DNA from 2 places in the Neisseria weixii genome. Region 2 is predicted to be linked to the other one. Evidence: riboswitches for the same ligand, from Rfam matches in the RefSeq annotation. Region 2 holds a riboswitch; the other holds the start of a gene.
What was found. A riboswitch is a leader RNA that binds a small molecule or an ion and turns the genes downstream of it on or off. The one in region 2 is predicted to bind thiamine pyrophosphate.
Positions count from the first base shown of each region.

Region 1: linked by a shared signal. The riboswitch ahead of thiM (hydroxyethylthiazole kinase) and the one ahead of thiC (phosphomethylpyrimidine synthase ThiC) in region 2 are both predicted to bind thiamine pyrophosphate.

Region 1 is NZ_JBHSPY010000013.1:53,670-60,534, reverse strand. It holds gene ACFPVS_RS07950 (OsmC family protein) at 1-290, opposite strand, end outside; gene thiD (bifunctional hydroxymethylpyrimidine kinase/phosphomethylpyrimidine kinase) at 569-1,375, opposite strand; gene thiM (hydroxyethylthiazole kinase) at 1,472-2,269, opposite strand; TPP riboswitch at 2,388-2,482, opposite strand; gene ACFPVS_RS07935 (TonB-dependent hemoglobin/transferrin/lactoferrin family receptor) at 2,757-5,147, shown strand; gene ACFPVS_RS07930 (biliverdin-producing heme oxygenase) at 5,234-5,869, shown strand; gene ACFPVS_RS07925 (NAD-dependent succinate-semialdehyde dehydrogenase) at 6,027-6,865, shown strand, end outside.
Region 2 is NZ_JBHSPY010000001.1:220,638-227,502, forward strand. It holds partial or broken gene thiC (phosphomethylpyrimidine synthase ThiC) at 1-1,558, opposite strand, end outside; TPP riboswitch at 1,654-1,751, opposite strand; gene rfaD (ADP-glyceromanno-heptose 6-epimerase) at 1,874-2,878, opposite strand; gene rfaE1 (D-glycero-beta-D-manno-heptose-7-phosphate kinase) at 2,947-3,909, opposite strand; gene pyrF (orotidine-5'-phosphate decarboxylase) at 4,035-4,772, opposite strand; gene adk (adenylate kinase) at 4,921-5,568, opposite strand; gene kdsB (3-deoxy-manno-octulosonate cytidylyltransferase) at 5,828-6,586, opposite strand; gene ACFPVS_RS01240 (Trm112 family protein) at 6,583-6,765, opposite strand; gene lpxK (tetraacyldisaccharide 4'-kinase) at 6,823-6,865, opposite strand, start outside.

The DNA of each region.
Region 1 (6,865 bases), on a different contig from region 2:
CCGATGACTTTGAAATGAATATGGATTTCGGTAAACACGCGCGGCGCTTCATCGGCGCGCTTGGCTGTTACCGTGGCTTGGCAATCGATTACTTTCTGACGTTGCTTTTCGGCAATCATCACCACATCAATGCTGGAACAACCGGCCACACCCAGCAACAACATTTCCATCGGGCTGGCACCGCGTTTTACCGCACCTTCCGCCGCCGCACCCTCCATTACCACGCTGTGCCCGCCTTCAGCGGTGCCGACAAAGCACATTCCGTCCAACCATTTTGATGTAACCTGCATATTCTCTACTTTCTTAAGTAAGCGCCGCGCGAAGTTCCGACACGGCTTTGATGTCGCGTATTGTAAACAATTTCATGCCAAATTACCAATGCTGCGGATGGCGTAATGATTTTCGGTACGCAAAAAGATGCTGCGTTTAAAACAACATAAGGCAATATTCTCGCTATGCGTTTTTAGGTCAACGCATTTTATTATCAGAGACATAAAGCTGCTGATGATAACGCATACTCAAGGCCGTCTGAAAAGCTGATTTTCAGACGGCCTCTCGCTTGCAGCCGTCAAGCTTTGTAAGCCCAGTGATTGACCGGGCCGTGTCCCGCACCGATATTCAGCGGCTGGCTGATGGCGGCGGTGATGTAGTCTTTCGCGGTTTGCACGGCTTGCTCTACCGCAAAGCCTTTGGCCAATTCCGCGGTAATGCAGGCAGAGAAAGTGCAGCCCGTTCCGTGGGTATGCGGCGTCGGGAAGCGCAGGCTTTCCATCTCAACCACACCGTCAGGCGTAAACAGCCAATCGGTGCAGGCTTCGCTTTGGCTGTTGTTCAGATGACCGCCTTTAATCACCACATGTTTCACGCCCGCTTCTTGCAGCAGTCGTGCGGCACGTTCGGCATCTTGGCGGTTGTCGATTTTCACGCCGGTTAAGGCTTCGGCTTCAGGCAGATTGGGCGTGAGCACATCGGTACGCGGCAACAAATGCTTTTTCATTGCGCCCACCGCCGAACTGTGCAGCAGTGAAGCACCGCCTTTGGCAATCATCACCGGATCGAGCACCATTTGGCCAAATCGTCGGTTTTGCAGATTATCCGCCACGCATTCGATGATTTCCGCCGTGCCGAGCATACCGAGCTTGAATGCACGGATATCGAAATCATCGGCCACCGCTTGGATTTGCGCGGTGATGATGTCGGTCGGCACGAAATACACGCCGTGCACACCCAAGGTATTTTGCGCCGTTACCGCCGTCAGCACGCTGGTGCCGAACACGCCGCGCATTTGAAAGGTTTTCAAATCTGCCTGAATACCCGCACCGCCGCCCGAATCGGAACCGGCAATGGTTAAGCTTTGTACGAATGTTTCTGCCATTTTGTTCTCCTTGAATCGTTCAGACGGCCTGTAATCATCAATATAAACCATGCCGTCTGAAAAATTGTTTCAAAACATTGCTGCGTGTTTGTCTGTTCAGACGGCCTCGACACGCGCTTTGGCGGTCAAATCTTGTGCCGAAATCATGGCCAAGCTGTCGATCAGTTTCACGCCGAATGTGCCGCTTTGGCGTTCGTCCAAGCCCTGCGCGGCGGTTTCACCGGCAACGGCGTAAAAGGTGCAAGCCGCCGTGACCGCAGCCAAATCATCGCCTTGCTCCGATGCCAAAAATGCGGCAATCACGGCACCCAGCAAGCAGCCTGACGCGGTGATTTTCGGAAACAGCGGCGTGTTGTTTTTCACGGTAAACGTCGATTGGCCGTCTGAAACATAATCCGTCTCACCGCTTACCGCCACGACGCATTGATATTTCTGCGCCACCGACGCCGCAATCTGCGCCGCGTTGGCCGCGCCCTGCCCCGCATCCACACCTTTACCCTGCCATGCTTCGCCGGCGATAAAACCGATTTCCGCCGCATTGCCGCGTATCGCCGCAAACTTGATTTCTTCGAGTAACCGCGCCACAGTTTCACGGCGCAACGGTGTGGCCGCCACGCCTACAGGGTCGAGCACCACCGGAATACCGCGTGCATTCGCTGCTTTTCCGGCGGCAAACATCGCGGCGATGGTGGATTGTTCCAATGTGCCGATGTTGATCAGCAAAGCCTCGCAAACCGCCGCCATATCCGCCATTTCGTCAGGCTCATTGCCCATAATCGGCGAAGCCCCCGCCGCCAGCAAACCGTTGGCAGTAAAATGCGCCGCCACGGTATTGGTGATGCTGTGCACCAAAGGATTGCGCACGCGCATGTGTTCTAAACAGGCAAAATCCATGATGGTTTCCTTAACAAGAGTTCAGACGGCTTGCACTTCGTTCTATGGCCTATAGAGAGCCTTCCCATACGAAAAAAAGCACAACCCACCGATGCGCGGGTTGTGCCTTCATAGCAATCAATGCTTGTGATGAGTTTCCTACGCCAGTACAAACTGTATCAGGTTCACGGGTATGTTCTCAGCAGCTTTACAACCGCACCCCGACTCTAATCAATAAAATGCTCGACTATATTAGCTTAGATTATTGTGCCATGGCAATGTTTGGTGTACAGCGGATCAGTACGATTATTTTCAACATAAACTTCACTCACTTAATCAGCCTTTATCGATTTTTTGTTAAGCAAACACTTATTATGTTATCAAACGTTAAAATTTATATTGATATAAAAATAAAAATGATATACATTTTTATAAAATAAATGATTTTAATTTTTATTTATTGCTGATTATTTTTAATTAATTTAATTTATGTAATAGCGCATCTCCTATGAAAACACCACATATCCTTCCTTTGGCTGCAATAATCGGGTTGTTGTTCAGCCATCCAACTAGAGCATTCGAAATCAATTCAGACGAATACCCAGACAGAACCCAAGCTGCGCATCCATTGCAATTGCAGCAAGTTAACGTACGCGGCAAGCGCATGACACCGCCTTCCGTTGAGCGTAAGCAACTCGAACAGATTCAAACCGAGATGATTCGCGACAACAAAGACTTGGTGCGCTATACACCAGATGTAGGTTTAAGTGACAGTGGCCGCCATCAGAAAGGCTTTGCCATGCGCGGTGTAGAAGGCAACCGTGTCGGCATAAGCATTGACGGCGTTAATTTACCTGATTCCGAAGAAAATTCGCTGTATGCCCGCTACGGCAATTTCAACAGCTCACGTTTGGCAATTGACCCTGAATTGGTACGCCAAATCGATATTGCCAAAGGCGCGGATTCATTCAACACCGGCAGTGGGACACTCGGCGGCAGCGTGAATTATAAAACGTTGGACGCTCGTGACATTTTGGATTCAGAACAGAAATTCGGCGGCATTTTAAAAAGTGGTTACAGCAGCCGTAATATTGAATGGGCCAATACCGGAGGCGTAGCGTGGGATACCGGCCGTTTTGATGGTGTTTTACTCTATTCTCAACGCCGCGGCCACGAAACCGAAAGCCACGGCAGACGTGGTCATGCAGCTGTCAAAGAAGGTGAAGGCGAAAATATCCGCGGTTCCGCACGCGGTATTCCTGATGCAGCCAAACACAAATACCACAGTTTCTTGGCCAAAGCAGGCGTGCAGCTCAACGAGAACCACCGCATCGGTGCATCTATCAACGGCCAACAGGGCAACAACTACACCATCGAAGATTCTTACAACCTGATAGGATCCAACTGGCGGCATGCCGATGACCGGCATAAACGTCGCAACTTCAATGCCTATTATGAATACACACCAGATTCCGATGTATTGGGTTTGCTGCGCATGGATGCCGATTACCAGAAAACCCATGTTGGTGCAATCAACTATAAAGGTACTTACCTACAAGATTGGTCATCCGACGAATGGCCGAAACCTTATTTATGGGATCAGCCCGATTTAGACAATGTATACCGTCGCGACATGATGACACGTCTCAAGCGCTTAAGTGTTCGCTTCGACAGCCAGCCGCTGCAATGGGGTGGTGAGCATACTTTGTCTTTACGCAGCTTTATCGGTGAGCGCGCATTCGAAAATCTCAATCAAGATGATATTTACTGGAAAGGTGAAAAATACCGCAGCACCAACACCATCCAGTATCCGGTCAAAACCCGTAATTACGGCTTTTCGTTGTCCGACCACACCCGCTGGAACGATACCCTCACCAGCAACATCGGAGTGCGTTACGATCATACCAAAATGACGCCGCAAGATTTGAATGCCGAGTGCAACAACTGCGCGGAAAAACCCGATGCCAACAGCTTCTCGGGCTGGTCGGGGTTTGCCGGTTTAGGCTGGCAATTTGCCGACGGCTGGCGTGCAGGCTATAACGTTTCGGCCGGCTACCGCGTACCGACAGCTTCGGAAATGTATTTCACATTCAACAACGGGGCAGCGACTTGGGTTGCCAATCCTTCATTAAAGGCTGAGCGCAGCGTCACACACAATCTTTCCCTGCAAGGGCAAGGTGCGGCCGGGCATTTGGATTTGAATCTCTACCAAAGCAACTACCGCCATTTCTTGTCGGAAGAGCAGTATTTGGAAACAGTCGTTGACCCTACTTGTGATTGGTATTCACAATATTGGTCAGGATGTAGTCCGCATCGCAGCCAGCTCTATTGGCACATGACCAACATCGATAAAGCCCGTATCCGCGGCATCGAGTTTTCAGGCCGTCTGAATGCCGACAAAGTCTGGCCTGCGGTTCCGGCGGGATGGAAACTCTTCGGTGCATTGGGTTACGCCAAGAGCAAACTCTCTGGCGACAACAGCCTGCTTTCCACACAACCGCTGAAAATCATCACCGGTATCGACTACGAAAGCCCGAGCGACAAATGGGCGGTAATGTCGAGACTGACCTATCTGGGTGGGAAAAAAGCGAATGATGCCCAATATACCGTTTACGAAGGCTCTAACAACAAAGGCTTTACCAAAACCGTCGAAGCCTATCCGTGGCTAAATAAATCTGCCTACGTATTCGACCTGTTCGGCTACTACAAGCCGACCAAAAACCTGACCCTGCGCGGTGGTGTATATAACCTGTTCAATCGTCAATATCACACTTGGGATTCATTACGCGGCATTTACAGCTACAGCACCACCAATGCCGTTGATAGAGACAACAAAGGCCTGCAGCGTTACTACGCACCCGGCCGTAATTACGCTTTTTCACTCGAATACAAATTTTAACTCATTCAGACGGCCTATCCTATGATTCACAGGCCATCTGAAAATACTCATTCTTTTGACTCACTTCAATTAATAAAGGACAGCCCATGCAAGCTACAGATGAAAACCATACTGAATCTACTTTTGCCAAGCGCTTAAAAGAACAAACTACCACCATTCATGATACAGTTGATAACCTGGTGATGTCGGTAGCTCCGTTTGACGGCCGCGAAAACTATGTTAAATTTCTCAAATTACAATCGGTTTTTCACAAAGCGGTCGACCACATCTACCAAGATCCCGAGCTCAACCAAGCCATTCCCCAATTATCTTATATGGCACGCCACAATGCAGTGGTACAGGATTTGCAAGATTTGGGTGAACTGCCTTATACCTATGAGAAAGCCCTGCCACAGGAAATCGGTAATAAAGCCATCGGCTGGCTCTACTGCGCCGAAGGCTCTAACTTAGGTGCAGCCTTTCTGTTTAAACACGCGCAAAAACTGGATTACAACGGCGAACATGGCGCACGCCATCTGGCACCACACCCCGATGGCCGCGGCAAACACTGGCGCGAATTTGTCGAGCATTTAAACGCGCTGTCTTTGTCACCAGAAGCAGAAGCAGAAGCCATTCAAGGTGCCAAAGAAGCATTTGAGTTTTATAAAACCGTTTTGCGCAAAACCTTTGGCTTACCCGAGGGCGCAGAAGCACCGGCAGGTTTCCAACCACACCGTCATTAATCAAATTATTGAAGTATCAGGCCGTCTGAATATTCAGACGGCCTGATACTTTTTGAGCAGCCTCTCAAAGATGCCAACATTGACAAGCCCGATGTGAAAGTGTAGTTTTGAGCCATTCACCCTTGAGGCCGTCTGAAACTTTTCAAAGGATTATTCCATGCAACTGAACGACCCGCGCTTATTGAAAAATCTTTGTTACATCAACGGCCAATGGTTGCCGGCCAAAAGCGGCCAAAGCATCCGTGTCATCAATCCGGCCAATGGCGAAACCGTCGGCGAAGTACCGGACATGGGCGGGCAAGAAGCACGCGAAGCAGTGGATGCCGCCTATGCCGCGCTGCCCGAATGGTCGGCGCAAACCGCACAAGAGCGCAGTCGCATTTTGCGCCGCTGGTTTGATTTGATGATGGAATACCAAAACGATTTGGCCATGATTCTGACCATGGAACAAGGCAAACCTTTGGCCGAAGCGAAAGGCGAAATCGCTTACGGCGCGTCGTATATCGAGTGGTTTGCCGAAGAAGCGAAACGCATTTACGGCGACACCATTCCGGCGGTATCCGCCGACCAACGCGTGCAGGTGATCCGCCAGCCGGTCGGTGTATGCGCCGCGATTACGCCGTGGAACTTCCCCAATGCCATGATTACGCGCAAAGTCGCACCGGCACTGGCTGCCGGCTGCACGTTTGTGATCCGCCCTGCTTCCAAAACACCTCTTTCCGCGCTGGCTATTATCGAATTGGCCGAACGCGCGGGCATTCTGAAAGGCGTGTTGAACATCGTCACCGGCTCGTCGCGCGACATCGGCGGCGTATTGACACAAGATACGCGTGTGCGCAAATTCAGCTTTACCGGCTCGACCGAAACCGGCCGCAAACTGATGGCACAATGTGCCGGCAGCGTGAAAAAAATCTCATTGGAATTGGGCGGCAATGCGCCGTTCATCGTATTGGACGATGCCGACATCGACGAAGCAGTCAAAGGCGCGGTAGCGAG
Region 2 (6,865 bases):
AGCTTGTAGGTGATGATGCCGGTGCGCACGTCTTCTTTATCGGGCAGGCCCAAATGTTCTTTGGGGGTAACGTAGCAGAGCATGGCCGTGCCGTACCAGCCGATATTGGCTGCGCCGATGCCGGAAGTGATGTGGTCGTAGCCCGGCGCGATGTCGGTAACCAAGGGGCCGAGCGTGTAGAACGGCGCTTCGAAACAGTGTTGCAGCTCTTCTTCCATATTGGCGCGAATGCGTTGCAGTGGCACATGGCCGGGGCCTTCGATCATCACCTGCACATCGTGCTGCCAGGCTTTGGCGGTCAATTCACCCAAGGTGTGCAATTCGCCAAACTGCGCCGCATCGTTGGCATCGGCCATGCAGCCGGGGCGCAGGCCGTCGCCCAAGCTGAACGACACGTCATAAGCCTTCATGATTTCGCAGATTTCGTCGAAACGGGTGTAGAGAAAGTTTTCCCGATGGTGCGCCAAATACCATTTGGCCATAATCGAGCCGCCGCGCGACACAATGCCGGTAAGCCGATCGGCGGTAAGCGGCACATAACGCAGCAGCACGCCGGCATGGATGGTGAAATATTCCACGCCCTGTTCGGCCTGTTCGATCAAGGTGTCGCGGAACAAATTCCAAGTCAAATCTTCGGCAATGCCGCCGGTTTTCTCCAAGGCCTGATAAATCGGCACGGTGCCGATGGGCACGGGCGCGTTGCGTGTAATCCATTCGCGTGTTTCGTGGATGTGTGCGCCGGTGGACAAATCCATAATCGTGTCGGCGCCCCAACGCAGCGCCCAAACCATTTTTTCCACTTCTTCGGTGAGGCTGGAGGTTACCGCCGAATTGCCCAGATTGCCGTTGATTTTCACCCGGAAATTGCGGCCGATAATCATCGGTTACAGCTCGGGGTGGTTGATGTTGGCGGGAATAATGGCACGGCCGGCGGCCACTTCGCGGCGCACGAATTCGGGGGTGATTTGGTCGGGATGGGTGGGAATTTGTGCGCCCAAGGCTTCGCCGGCGTGTTGTTTGATTAATTTGGCGTATTCAGGCCGTCTGAACAGCTCGTCCATTTTCATCTGCTCGCGCAGGGCAACAAACTCCATTTCCGGCGTGATGATGCCTTGGCGGGCATAGTGCATCTGGGTCACGTTGCGGCCGGCTTTGGCGCGGCGCGGGCGGGTGATTTGGTTGAAACGCAAATGGGCGGTTTTCGGATCGTGCGCGCGCTCCTTGCCGTATTTGCTGGAGAGACCGCTCAAGATTTCGCTGTCGCGGCGTTCGTCTATCCACGCGCTGCGGATGTGCGGCAGGCCTTGTTTCAAATCGATTTCGGCGTTCGGATCGCCGTAGGCCCGCTGGTGTCGTAAACGGGAATCGGCGGGTTGACCTCGCGTCCGTGTTCGGTTACCGTGTCGTCTTGGCCGATCTCGTGTAAGGGCACGCGCATATCGGGGCGGCTGCCCGAAAGATAGATTTTGCGTGAGTTGGGGTAGGCAAACTGAATACCAAAATCGTGGGAAAGCTGGTCGAGTTGGTCGGCTTCATTGCCATTGGTTTTGAGTGCCATAAAAAATGCTCCTGTTTCTCGTTTAGAATAAAACGAAACAGGAGCGGCGTTTGGGGTTTCAGACGGCCTGATGGATTCAACAAGGCCGTCTGAAAAATAAACTCGCTGAAACTCCCCACGCAGGTATTATCCTGATCGGGTGGTATAAGGGTAATTCTCAGCCGCGCATGGCGCAGCACCCCTGTTTCGGTTAAGGAAAATTAAAGCATAAACGGTGAATATTGTAAATTCTGATTTGTTTGTACTGATACTTTCTAACAAAGATCACAGGCCGCCTGAAAGCATTTCAGACGGCCTGGAGATAGCATTCGGCATTTAAACCAAGTTCGCCAACATCCAGTGCACATAGCGGCTCACGCCTTCTTTGACATCAAAGAAAGATTCATTGTAACCGGCTGCACGCAGTTTGCTGATATCGGCTTGGGTAAAGCTCTGGTATTTGCCTTTTAACGCGTCGGGAAACGGAATGTAGCGAATCAATTCTTCTTTCACTAATTCGTCCAAGCTCATTTCCGGCTTGCCTTCGGCAGAGCGGCAGGCATTGACGGTGGCGGCGGCCAAGTCGTTAAACTGCTGGCTGCGGCCTGTGCCTAAGTTGAAAATGCCCGACAATTCAGGATTATCGAAGAAGAACAGATTCACTTTCGCCACGTCTTCCACGCTGACGAAATCGCGGGTCTGCTCGCCGTTGCCGTAACCATCATTGGCGCCGAACAGATTCACATAGCCGTTTTCACGGTATTGGTTGAAATGATGGAAAGCCACCGAAGCCATGCGGCCTTTGTGCTGCTCCATTTGGCCGTAAACATTGAAATAGCGGAAGCCCACTACTTGCGCGGTCAAGCCCTCTTCCATGCGGCGGCGCAATACTTGGTCGAACAGAAATTTTGAATAGCCGTACACATTCAGCGGTTTTTCCAATTCGCGCTCTTCGCGGAAAATCTCGCCCTTGCCGTACACCGCCGCGCTGGACGCATAGAGGAACGGAATATGCTCATCTTGACACCAATCCAGCAAATCCAGCGTATATTGATAGTTGTTGTCCATCATATACAGGCCGTCGTGGTTCATGGTATCGGAACACGCGCCTTGGTGGAACACAGCTTCAATATCATCATAAGGCAAGGCATGTCCGCGCACTTGGCGGATAAATTCGTGTTTGTCGAGATAATGGCTGATTTCGCATTCGGCCAGATTTTTGAATTTTTCGCCGCGCGTCAGGTTATCCACCGCCACGATGTCGGTGATGCCGCGTGCATTCAGCGCTTTGACAATGTTGCTGCCGATAAAGCCGGCCGCGCCGGTTACGATGATGGTCATAACAATTCCTTTTGTTTTTCAGACAGCCTATTGAATCAAGGCCGTCTGAATCGTTGAATATTCGATGTTTATTGGTCGGCCAACGCGGTTTGCAATTCATCAAACGAGCAAACCGCCGTCCCCAATTTCGCCACCACCACACCGGCGGCGGTATTGGCCAAATGCATGGATTCGGGCATGGTAAAACCGGCCGCCATCGCCAAGCCCATGCCGGCAATCACGGTGTCGCCCGCGCCGGAAACGTCATAGACTTCCTGCGCACGCGTCGGCTGGTATACCGCTTCGCCGTCGTTAAACAGCGTCATGCCTTCTTCACTGCGGGTCAGCAAAATAGCGGTCAAATCAAGGTGACGGCGCAAGTATTGTGCTTTGTCGGTCAACTCGTCTTCGTTGCGCCAGCTGCCGGCCACTTCTTTCAATTCGCTGCGGTTTGGCGTAATCAAAGTCGCGCCGGCATATTTTTCGTAATCATCGCCTTTCGGGTCAATCAACACGATTTTTCCCGCCTGTTTCGCCCAGTCAATCATGTCGGCGATGTGGGTCAGACCGCCTTTGCCGTAATCAGAAAAAATCACCGCATCGTAATCAGGCAACACTTCCTGATAACGCTCTTTCACCTGTTCCAACACTTCGTGATGCGGTAATTCTTCAAAATCCAAACGAATCAATTGCTGGTTGCGGGCAACCACGCGCAACTTGACCGTAGTGGCGATTTGTCCGTCGCGCATTAAATAAGATTCCACGCCGTCCTGCTGCATAAGCCGGTCGAGCGAATCGGCCGCTTCGTCATGGCCGGTTACCGACAACAATCCGGCCTTACCACCCAAGGAAGCAATATTGCGCGCCACATTGGCCGCCCCGCCAGCACGTTGGTCGATTTGATTGATTTTCGCCACAGGAACCGGTGCTTCAGGCGAAATGCGCGATACGTCGCCGAACCAATAACGGTCGAGCATGACATCGCCCACCACCAGCACGCGGGCTTGGGCAAAACGTTGTTGTACATCTGCTGCTTGGAATTTTTGTACCATATGGAATTCCTGATTTGGGTATACTGCCTGATGGCGTGAATCGTTTTTCGCGCTCACGCCGATATGCTTTTTTCATTCAATGCTATTTGTTTTTCAACCCGCTCTGGTTTTAAGGCCGTCTGAAATTATTCCGTCGGATTGGCCACTCGGTTCACTTCACGCAACACGGCAATCGGGTCAGCGGCTTGCGTCACCGGGCGCCCCATCACCAAATAAGTCGAACCGGCGGTCAGGGCTTCGGTAGGGGTCATGATGCGGCGTTGGTCATCGTTGTTACCGGCAATATCCAAGCGGATGCCCGGTGTTACCAACACAAAATCTTCGCCTAATTCGCGGCGCAACGGCGCGGCTTCCAAAGGCGAACAGACAACACCGTCCAAGCCCGAGCTTTGGGTTAATTTAGCCAAGCGCAACACTTGCTGCTCCGGCTCGATGTCCAAACCGATTTCCGCCATGTCGCTTTGTTCCATACTGGTCAATACGGTCACACCGATCAGCAGCGGTTTTTGCGCATGATTGGCAATGGCTTCGGCCGCGGCTTCCATCATGCGGCGGCCGCCCGAAGCGTGCAAATCAACCATCCACACACCCATATCGGCCGCCACGCGGCAGGCTTGGGCTACGGTATTCGGAATATCGTGGTATTTCAAATCCAAGAATAGTTTAAAGCCTTGGTTAATCAGCTTTTCCGCCAACGGCCGGCCGGTTGCGGTAAACAATTCTTTGCCGATTTTGATTTGACACAGGCCCGGGTCGAGCGTGCGCACAAAATTCAGCGTACCGGCTTCGTTGGCAAAATCCAAGGCCACTATTACCGGCGTACGGGTTTGCGGCAGGTGAAAATCAGTGATTAACGGGTTCATTATGATTCCTATCAAAGCAAGCCGAACGGCGGAATCCGCACCAGCCTTTATCATCAGTTCATCTGGATTTTAACAGTTTTTCCATACAAAAAGGCCGTCTGAAAAAATTTTTTCAGACGGCCTTTTTATCTTTATCATGGGTACAAAATTATTTACCCAATTCAGTCAATACTTGCTCTTTTACCGCCTCAACGGCTTGGGTGCCGTCAACTTTGATGTATTTCGGCGCGTGTTCGCCTTCCAGTTTGCTGTAAAAATCCACCAGCACTTCGGTTTGCTCGTGGTACACATCCAAGCGTTTTTTCACGGTTTCTTCTTTGTCGTCATCACGTTGGATCAAATCTTCGCCGGTCACGTCGTCTTTGCCTTCGGTTTTCGGCGGATTGTAAGCAACATGGTAAGTACGGCCTGACGGCAAATGCACACGGCGGCCGCTCATGCGGTCGACAATCACACTGTCGGGTACGTCGATTTCTACTACCGCATCCAAATCCACGCCGGCTTCAACCATGGCTTCGGCTTGCGCCAAGGTACGTGGAAAACCGTCGAACAGGAAACCGTCTTTGCAGTCATCTTGGGCGATGCGCTCTTTAACCATGCCGATGATGATGTCGTCGCGCACCAGACCACCCTCGTCGATGATTTTTTTCGCTTCCAAACCCAGCGGCGTGCCGGCTTTGATGGCGGCGCGCAACATGTCGCCCGTGGAAATTTGCGGAATGCCGAAAGCGGCGGTGATAAATTGCGCCTGCGTGCCTTTACCTGCGCCTGGTGCACCCAACAATAATACTTTCATGGTTTGTCCTCTGTTTGTGTTAATGATTTTTACATTACTATCATAATACTTTACACGCCGTCTGAAAAGGTTTGCGGCAAGCGCACGGTTTTCAGAATGGCCTGAGACCTTTGCAAAACCCTAGATTCGAGTGCAGTTCAAAGTTGTCGCGGCACAGAAAGCGAAGACATATCACGAAGATAGGTAAGCTTTCGGGCAGCGTGCAACGAAGAAATGTGCCAAAGGTGGGGATTTTGCAAAGATCTCGGCCTGTATGTATTTATGCTTGAAACGCCTGCAGCACACGCTCTAAATCCTCTTGCGTATCCACGCCGGCGGCCGGTGCATGTGAGGTGACTTCCACCGCAATGGGAAAGCCGTGCCACAACACACGCAACTGTTCCAACGATTCAATGGTTTCCAACGGCGACACACTCATCTCGGCATAGCGTTTCAGGAAACCGGCACGGTAGGCATAAATGCCGATGTGGCGCAAAACCGGCGTTTCCTGCGGCAATGCACGCAGATTTTCGCGCATGGTGTCGCGCGGAAACGGAATCGGCGCCCGGCTGAAATACATGGCATTGCGGTTTTTATCCAGCAACACTTTCACCACGTTCGGATTCATAAATTCATCGAAATCGTGCAATTCATGAGCGGCGGTGGCCATTTGCACATTGTTTTCCACCAACACTTCGGCAGTGCGGTTAATCAGCTCCGGCTCGATTAACGGCTCGTCGCCCTGCACGTTCACCACAATCAAATGTTGTGGGAGATTGAGCGTTTTCACCGCTTCGGCCAAACGCGTGCTGCCGCTCTCATGCGTATCCGCAGTCATCACCACTTCCACACCGTGCGCCTCGCAAGCCGCTTGAATATCGGCGTGATCGGTGGCCACCACCACGCGCGCTGCATGGCTTTTGGCGGCCTGTTCTGCCACACGCACCACCATCGGTTTGCCGTGAATATCGGCCAACGCCTTACCCGGCAAACGTGAAGACGACAAACGCGCCGGAATCAACACCACAAATTCGGTCATGCGTGCAATTCCTCTTCGGTTAATTCACGCGCTTCGTTTTGCAGCATATAAGGAATACCGTCACGAATCGGATAAGCCAATTTCGCTTGGCGGCTCCACAATTCCTGCTTGTCTTGATGGTATTCGAGCGGGCCTTTGGTCACGGGGCAGACCAAAATATCTAAGAATTTTTTTTCCATGGTTTCGGCTTTCTTTGGGAAAGTGTTTGGTGGTCGTCCGGCGTATTTGATTCAATCTTAATCAAACCGTTTCGATGACGATTCGATATTCAGACGGCCT